One region of the Labrys sp. Lb11 genome, then DNA from elsewhere that is predicted to be linked to it. Evidence: riboswitches for the same ligand, from Rfam matches in the RefSeq annotation. Region 1 holds a riboswitch; the other holds the start of a gene.
The links. Region 1 has a riboswitch for thiamine pyrophosphate ahead of thiB (thiamine ABC transporter substrate binding subunit). Riboswitches for the same ligand answer to the same signal wherever they lie in the genome.
Positions count from the first base shown of each region.

Region 2: linked by a shared signal. The riboswitch ahead of thiC (phosphomethylpyrimidine synthase ThiC) and the one ahead of thiB (thiamine ABC transporter substrate binding subunit) in region 1 are both predicted to bind thiamine pyrophosphate.

Region 1 covers NZ_BAAJOT010000008.1:14,397-18,604, reverse strand. Annotated here, with positions in the region: gene AC27L4_RS27115 (CYTH and CHAD domain-containing protein) at 1-1,609, opposite strand, end outside; TPP riboswitch at 1,741-1,842, shown strand; gene thiB (thiamine ABC transporter substrate binding subunit) at 1,912-2,919, shown strand; gene AC27L4_RS27105 (ABC transporter permease subunit) at 3,346-4,208, shown strand, end outside.
Region 2 covers NZ_BAAJOT010000002.1:1,005,012-1,009,219, forward strand. Annotated here, with positions in the region: gene AC27L4_RS09715 (aspartate aminotransferase family protein) at 1-471, shown strand, start outside; gene AC27L4_RS09720 (hypothetical protein) at 505-852, shown strand; gene AC27L4_RS09725 (calcium-binding protein) at 999-1,925, opposite strand; TPP riboswitch at 2,304-2,405, shown strand; gene thiC (phosphomethylpyrimidine synthase ThiC) at 2,476-4,208, shown strand, end outside.

The DNA.
Region 1 (4,208 bases):
GGAACATCGCCGCGAAGAAATCGATCTGGTAGCGCAGCTTCTTCACCGCCAGGCGCAGCTCGTGCCGGGCCGGGGCTGACATGTGCTTGATCCGTCGGCCGCGGCGCAGCGCCTTTCGGTGCCGCTGCGCCAGGGCCGGGCCGGCGAAGGCCGCCATCGGCGCGGCCAGCACCGCCAGATCTTCGCTGCGGACGTCGACCCGCCAGCCGCGCTGCTCGATCCAGGCGCCGAGAGCGATGGCGAATCGGCTGGCTCGCGGATCGGCGATGGCGGCGCGTGCCGCGGCATAGCTGGCATCGCGGCGCGCCTCGGCCTGCTGCCGCAGCGCCTCGAAGCCGTCGGGAATGTGGCACTGCTCGGCGATCGGCGGCAGCGTCTCGGAGAGGAAGACGTCCCAGCTGCGTGCGCCCGCCAGGCTGTCCGCCAGCCATTTCGCCTCGGCCCGCAGCGTCTCCAGCATCGCCGACGGTGCCAGGGAGCGCAGCAGCGTCAAGGCCGAACGCAGGCGCCGCAGCGCCACCCGCATCTGGTGGACACCGTCCGGGTTACGTCCTTCCTCGACCACCGCCTGGTTGATCACGAGGTTGCGCAGGTCCGTGCGCAGGATGGCGACGATGGCCTCGTCCGTCGCCGTCTCGGCGCTTTCGACGCAGGCGATGGGCCGGGCTGCCGTCAGCGGCTGGCCGCCGACGAGGTCGTAGCCGCGTTCGGCCTTGGTGCGCGCCGACAGCCGAACCGGGCCGAGCTGGCTCAGACGCAGTGCGACATCGTAGAGCACGGCCGCATTGCCGGCCTTCAGCTCCAGCTCGATCTCCTCGATCGGCTCGGCCCGCTCGCCCGCCAGAACCCGCCCCTGGTCGAAGGCGAGCTCGACGACGCCGCCGGGCAGATCAAGCAGGCGGCGGTGCCGGCTGACCCTGGTGGCGAAGACCGGCGCCAGCGGCCGCCGCGTCAGCAGAGCCATGATCTCGGCCGGCAGCACCGCCCGCATCTGCTCGAGGTTGAGCGTGTCGTCGGGCAGCGCGGCTTCCCATTCCCCGCGGCCGAGCTGGGCGCCACCGCGCTCCGACGCCTGCTTCACCGTCTGCACGATCTGCTGGCCGGACTGGCGAACGCGTAGCGACAGGCCGGCATCGCGCAAGGAAAAGTCCGGCGTGTCGTAGTAGACCGCCCGCAGATGGCGCACCGTGCCGCGATTGCGGGCGAGGGCCTGCAGCGCCGGCGAGCGGTCGATCCCGGCGAGGACCCCGGGGGGCGCGACCAGCTTCAGCTCGATCTCGGTCCCGGCTGTGGCGGGCAGGGGTTGGGCCTCCTCGGAGGGGCCGGCATCGGCGGGATGGGGTGGGGCAGCGTCGCCTTCGGCGCTGGTCTCGCCCTCGGCCGGGGAGGCCGCGCTGCTGCGCAGCAGGGCGATCGCCAGATCATAGAGCGGGCGGGTCGGCAGCGCCGGATCGGGGAAGGGATCGGTGATGGCCCCCATGGCTGCGCGGGCGATCTGGCGATGCGTGGCGCCGGGATGGCGGGCCAGCGCCTCGGCCAGGAGATCCGGGCCGGCGAGGCCGGAGGACGCCAGATCCTCAAGGGTCTTGGCGATGAGTTTCGCGGTCATGACGAAGGTCGATCGATCCGCCGTCGGAACAAATCCGGAGATGACTTTTTGGTGACGGCTCCGTTGTGTCACGCGGCTACTGCTTTGCCAAGCTCCAGTCTTTCCAACGGCGTCACGCCGTTGTAACAAGGCCTTGTCTCACGGGGTGCCCGTCCAGGGCTGAGAGGCGCCTTTGCCAACCCGTCGAACCTGATCCGGGTCGTACCGGCGGAGGGATGAGCCTTGCAGCGCGACCTTGCCTCGTCAGCCGCAGCGGCCCGTGCATCCGCTGGCATGGCCCCGCCTCGCCACGGAGCACGCCCATGCTGACGAGACTTGTCGCGGCTATCGCCCTCGCCCTGGCGGCCAGCGCCGCCGCAGCCCAGGACAAGCCGACCCTCACCGTCTACACCTATGAAAGCTTCGTCGGCGACTATGGTCCCGGCCAGCCGCTGAAGAAGGCGTTCGAGGCCGGTTGCGGCTGCACGCTGGCCTATGCCTCGGCCGAGGATGGCGGCGCGCTGTTCGCCAAGCTGAAGCTGGAGGGGGCTTCGACCAAGGCCGACGTCGTCGTCGGGCTCGACGACAACCTGATGGGCGAGGCCGAGGCCTCGGGCCTGTTCGCGCCGCACGGCATCGCCTCCGCCACCGCCAACCTTTCCTTGCCTGCTCCCTGGACCAGCAAGACCTTCGTGCCGTTCGATTGGGGCTATTTCGCCTTCGTCTACGATTCCGACAAGCTGAAGACCCCGCCGGCCAGCCTGACCCAGCTCATCGACGACCCCAAGGGGCCGACGCTGGTGATCGAGGACCCGCGCACCTCGACGCCGGGCCTCGGCCTGCTGACCTGGATCCGGCAGGTCTACGGCGACAAGGCTCCCGAGGCCTGGACGAAGCTGAAGCCGCGCATCGTCACCGTCACCAAGGGCTGGTCGGAAGCCTATGGCCTGTTCCTGAAAGGCGAGGCCGACATGGTCCTGTCCTATTCCACCTCGCCCGCCTACCACATCGGGGCGGAGAAGAAGCTGAACTACCGCGCCGCCATGTTCCCGGAAGGCCACGCGACCCAGTTCGAGGTCGCCGGCCTCGTCGCCTCCTCCAGGCAGCAGGAACTCGGCCGCAAGTTCCTGGCCTTCCTGCTGACCGACGAGGCCCAGGCCCTCCTGCCCGAGACCAACTGGATGTACCCGGCCAGGACCCCGGCCGCCGGCCTGCCCGAGAGCTTCAAGACCATCGCGGTCCCCGCCAAGGCGCTGATCTCCGACCCGGCCAGGCTTGCCGAGGACCGGCGCGCCTGGATCGACGAGTGGCTGGCGGCGATGGCGAAGTGAGGCGGGCGGAGTGGTGAGATCATCCGATGCCGCCGTGAGCTCCTCTCCCGTCCGGGAGACGGGCAGGGGGGAGGGGCTCGTCCGCGAACATGTGAAGCGGTTGGACGCCGTGCCCGTCGCCCTTATTTGCGGCCGGGCAAGATGTCACGGTTCCGGTCTCACCGCGATGCCCGCGTCTTCTCTCCCCCTTGCGGAGAGGGATAGATGGTGGGGGGCGTGCAGGACAGGGCACATCCTACGCCGATGCCCTCCACCCCCTTACCCCTGCCCGCAAGGGGGAGGGGATCGGCTGGCGTTGCGCCGGAAGCCGCTATCGGCGAACGAAGGCTTCGGGGGCCGTCAGGAAAAATCGACAACCAGAGCGTTTATTCCCCGACGAGCTGGTCCCTCACCCCTACCTCGTCCGGGAGAGGGGAAGCGCGCTGCATGCGTACTGCTGGATCGGCCGACCGCCTCGTGAGCCCCGGCCTCGCTATCCTCGGCGTCCTGGCCGTGCTCGTCGCCGCTTCGCTCGGCGGGCTGATCCTGGTCGCGCCCGGCTCGGGCATCGTCCGGGCCAATCTCGGCTACCTCGCCGCGATCGCCTGGTTCACAGTCCTCCAGGCCGGGCTGTCTATGCTGTTTTCGCTCGCCGCGGGGGCGCTGCTGGCGCTGGCGCTGGCGCGGCGGCGTTTTGTCGGGCGCGGCGTCTTCCTGTCCCTGCTCGGCGTGTCGACGGCGCTGCCGGCGATCGTGCTGGTCTTCGCCGTCACCGCCGTCTTCGGCCGCGCCGGCCTGGTCAATGACGGCCTGGCGGCGCTCGGACTGCCGCGCTTCTCCATCTACGGGCTCGGGGGCATCCTGCTCGCCCACGTCTTCTTCAACGCGGCCTTCGCCACGCGGGTCTATCTCGCCGCGATCGAGGCGGTGCCGGGCGAGCATTGGCGGCTCGCGGCCATGCTCGGCATGCCGGCGGCGGCGGTGTTCCGCCGGATCGACCTGCCGATCCTGCGGCGCGAGACACCGGCGCTCGGCCTCCTGATCTTCATCGCCTGCGCCACGAGCTTCGCCATTCCGCTGGCGCTGGGGGGAGGGCCGGGCGCGGCGACCTTCGAGGTGGCGATCTTCGAGGCGCTGCGCTTCGATGTCGATTTCGGCCGGGCGGCGCTGCTTTCCGTGCTGCAGATCGGCGCGATGACGGCGCTGGTCCTCGCCGCGACGCCCTTGCTGATCCGCCCGCCCGAGACCGCCGCCGCCGGCCGGCCGGTGGAGCGGCCAGACCGCGAGGGGCTCGGCCTGCGCCTCGCCGA
Region 2 (4,208 bases), on a different contig from region 1:
GGCTTCCCCATGGCCGGCATGGCGCTGCGGCCGGACCTGCTCGCCGCCTTCAACGCCCGGGACAAATATTTCAACACGTTCGGCGGCAATCCCGTCGCGGCGGCCGCCGGCCTCGCCGTGCTCGACGTGATCGCGGATGAGGGGCTGATGGAGAATGCCCGCATCGTCGGCGACCACCTGCGCCGCGGTCTCCGCGAGATCGCCAACGCCCACGCCGCCATCGGCGACGTGCGCGGCGCCGGCCTGTTCATCGGCCTCGAATTCGTCACCGACCGTGAAGCGCGGACCCCGGCACCGGAGACGGCCGCCGCTGTGATCAACGGCCTGCGCGACCGCGGCATCCTGATCGGCGCAGCCGGCCCCTACGGCAACACCCTGAAGATCCGCCCGCCGCTCTGCTTCAGCAAGGCCAATGCCGACATGGTGGTGGAAGCCTGCGACGCCGTGCTGCGCGGGTTGCCGGAGAGGTGAAGGAAGCCGGCTAACTTAAAGAAGCAGGCATGGATGACCGCCCGCCTCGGCCTGCCGCGACCGGGCCCCGGCGCCCGTCGGTCCCGCCCGGCGCCGCAATCGAAGGGGCGGACTCGCGGCCTGATCGGCGGCATCCGCCAGGCTGTGCGCGGCGTCAAGCCGGACCTGCCCGTCGCCATCAACACCCTGCCCTTCCATCCCGGCGGGTTCGACAATGCCGTCGAGGAGATCGGCGCCGCCGAGTTCGTCGCCATGGTCGACGCCGTCGAGCGCAGCCCCGTCGACGGCCTCTGCCTGTTCACTCTCACCAACGTCCTGGAGCGCCGGGACAGCGCCGCCGGCCGCGCCAAGGCCGACCGCATCCGCCGCTTCCGCGCGTAACGGCGCCCGGAATTCGAGGAGGACACCGGCGCATGACCCGCATCTCCGCCCCGGCATCGGGGCGGAGATGCTGCCGTTGAGCAGATCGTCGGCCCGGCGCCTCCCGGCGGCGGGAGCCCGGATCCGCCGGAGGCTGCCGGTTGCGACTACACGACGAGGAAGTCGAGATGGGTCAGGACCGGCACGTCGCCGGAGAAATTGTCGGCGATCGCGAACTTGACGGCCGCGCCGGCCCCCGACCCGTCCGCGTCGTAATAGATCGCTCCGGTCTTCTGGTTGTAGATGATGCGGTCGTTCGCATCGACCGTCTGCCCGTTCCCGATGACCTTGAAGGCGCTGGCGGTGAGGCTCCCGCTCGTCTGTCCGAGAGCGGCGAAAACCGAATGATCCAGCAGGATCACGTCGTCCACCGGCCGGAAATCGCCGAGATGGTCGATGTTGCTCGGGCCCAGCGCGCTGTTGAACAGGAACCGGTCCTTCCCGTCGTCGCCGTAGAGCGTGTCGAATCCGAGGCCGCCATTGATGGTGTCGTTGCCAGCACCGCCACGCAGCGTGTCATTGCCCTTGCCGCCGGAGAGCTGGTCGCTGAAGTCGGACCCGGAGATGTCGTCGCTCTTGACGCTGCCGATGATCTGGACGGCGGACGTCGCCTGCTCGGCTTCGACGACCAGCTTCTGCGGTTCGGTGAACGTGTTCGTGAAGTCCAGGGCGCCGCCGGCCCCCCTCAGGAAGAAGTGAAATTGATCCGATGAGTTGTTGATGTCGAATTTCTGGATCCCCTTGAGCTGGGCCACGCTTGCAAACAGGTTCGTGGCGTCGACGACCAGTTCCTCGACACCCGAGATCTTCAGGTTGACGTCGAGCTCGTTGTTGACGCCGGAGCCGGTCAGGAACAGGAAATCATACCCGCTGCCGCCGTTGATCGAGCCGGTCTGCCCGGCCTCGATGAAGAAGAAGTCGGTACCGCCATTGCCGTTGAGGGTGTCGAGGCCCCCGGCCGCTCCCTGGAATATGTCGGTGCCGTTGCCGCCGTTGAGCGTGTCCTGCGCATTGGTGAGCGTGAATGTCGTCATGTCATCTTTCCGTTGCGTTGATCTTTGCCCTGGGTGAAAAATATCATAACTACTGTGAAATTCAAGTTATTATGTAAGTATTTCAAATGTAACAATGAATTTTCGAGAAAAATAACGCTACCACCCTCCAAATACGCATCAACCGACTGAGATATCGACACAATTGACCCACCGAAATCGCGACGGCTACGATCTGCCGTCACAGCATTACAAATGAAATATATCCGACCAATGCCCATGCGGTCGCCTCGCCGGCGCCGTGACCTGCGGGCTCCGCGTGGCCTGCGGGCGCGCTCGCCGTGCGCGGCATTCGGATCGCGAGCCGACCACGGCGGGAAACTCCGCCGTTGACAAGCCCACGGCTGCGGCAGATGCTTGCGGCATTCCGAGGGGTGCCCCGCGAGGGGCTGAGATGGCGCAAGCCGGACCCTTGAACCTGATCCGGGTCATGCCGGCGGAGGGACGGGAATGGGGGCATTCAGCCCTGCGGGTCTGAAGCCCATCCCCAACATCGTCACACCCGGATCTCCTTGGCTGCAGGAGGAGATCCATGAACACGCATATGCGCGCGCCGAAGAAAGAGATCCGCACCGCCCCGGACTCGGTCACCACCGGCCCGGTCGCCGGCTCGCGCAAGATCTACGCGGCGCCGAAGTCGCAACCGGACCTGCGCATCCCGTTCCGCGAGATTGTGCTATCGGACCCGCAGGAGCCGGCCCTCCGGGTCTATGACTCATCCGGCCCCTACACCGACGGGGCCGCCGCCATCGACCTCGGCCGGGGCCTGCCTCCGGTCCGCGAGGCCTGGATCGCCGCCCGCGGCTTTCCGGAGGTGGCGGGGCGCGGCGTGCGCCCGGAGGACAACGGCCATGTCGGCGCCGACCGGCTGGTCGAGCCCTGCCCTGCCCGCCGTACCCTGCGCGCCGGCAGCGCGGGCGCCCTCGTCACCCAGTACGAGTTCGCCCGTGCCGGCATCGTCACCGAGGAAATGGTCTACGTCGCCCATCGCGAGAACCTCGGCCGCGAGGCGGCGCTTGCCGATGCCGGCGCGCGCCTCGGCGACGGCGAAAGCTTCGGCGCCGCCATCCCCGCCTTCGTCACGCCGGAATTCGTGCGCGACGAGGTGGCGCGCGGACGGGCCATCATTCCCGCCAACATCAACCATCCCGAGCTCGAGCCGATGGCGATCGGCCGCAACTTCCTGGTCAAGGTCAACGCCAATATCGGCAATTCCGCCTTGTCCTCGGGCGTGGCCGAGGAGGTGGAGAAGCTGGTCTGGGCCATCCGCTGGGGCGCGGACACGGTGATGGATCTCTCCACCGGCCGCAACATCCACAACATCCGCTCCTGGATCATCCGCAACGCGCCGGTGCCGATCGGCACCGTGCCGATCTACCAGGCGCTGGAGAAGGTCGGCGGCGATCCGGTGAAGCTCGACTGGGAGGTGTTCAAGGACACGCTGGTCGAGCAGGCCGAGCAGGGTGTCGACTATTTCACCATCCATGCCGGCGTGCGCCTCGCCCATGTGCCGCTGACCGCGCGGCGCGTCACCGGCATCGTCTCGCGCGGCGGCTCGATCATGGCGCGCTGGTGCCTGGCGCGTCATCAGGAGAGCTTCCTCTACGAGCGCTTCGACGAGATCTGCGACATCATGCGCCGCTACGACGTCTCGTTCTCGCTCGGGGACGGACTGCGCCCCGGCTCGATCGCCGATGCCAACGACGCCGCCCAGTTCGCCGAGCTGGAGACCCTGGGCGAGCTCACCCGCATCGCCTGGGACAAGGGCTGCCAGGTGATGATCGAAGGCCCCGGGCATGTGCCCATGCACAAGATCAAGGCCAACATGGACAAGCAGCTCGCCGCCTGCGGCGAGGCGCCGTTCTACACCCTCGGTCCGCTGACCACCGACATCGCACCGGGCTACGACCACATCACCTCCGGCATCGGCGCGGCGATGATCGGCTGGTTCGGCACGGCGATGCTCTGCTACGTCACGCCCAAGGAGCATCTCGGCCTGCCCGACCGCGACGACGTCAAGACCGGCGTCATCACCTACAAGATCGCGGCCCATGCCGCCGACCTCGCCAAGGGCCACCCGGCGGCGAAGCTGCGCGACGACGCCCTGTCGCGCGCGCGCTTCGATTTCCGCTGGGAGGACCAGTTCAACCTGTCGCTCGATCCGGACACCGCCCGCGCCTTCCACGACGAGACGCTGCCCAAGGACGTGCACAAGGTGGCGCATTTCTGCTCGATGTGCGGCCCGAAATTCTGCTCGATGCAGAT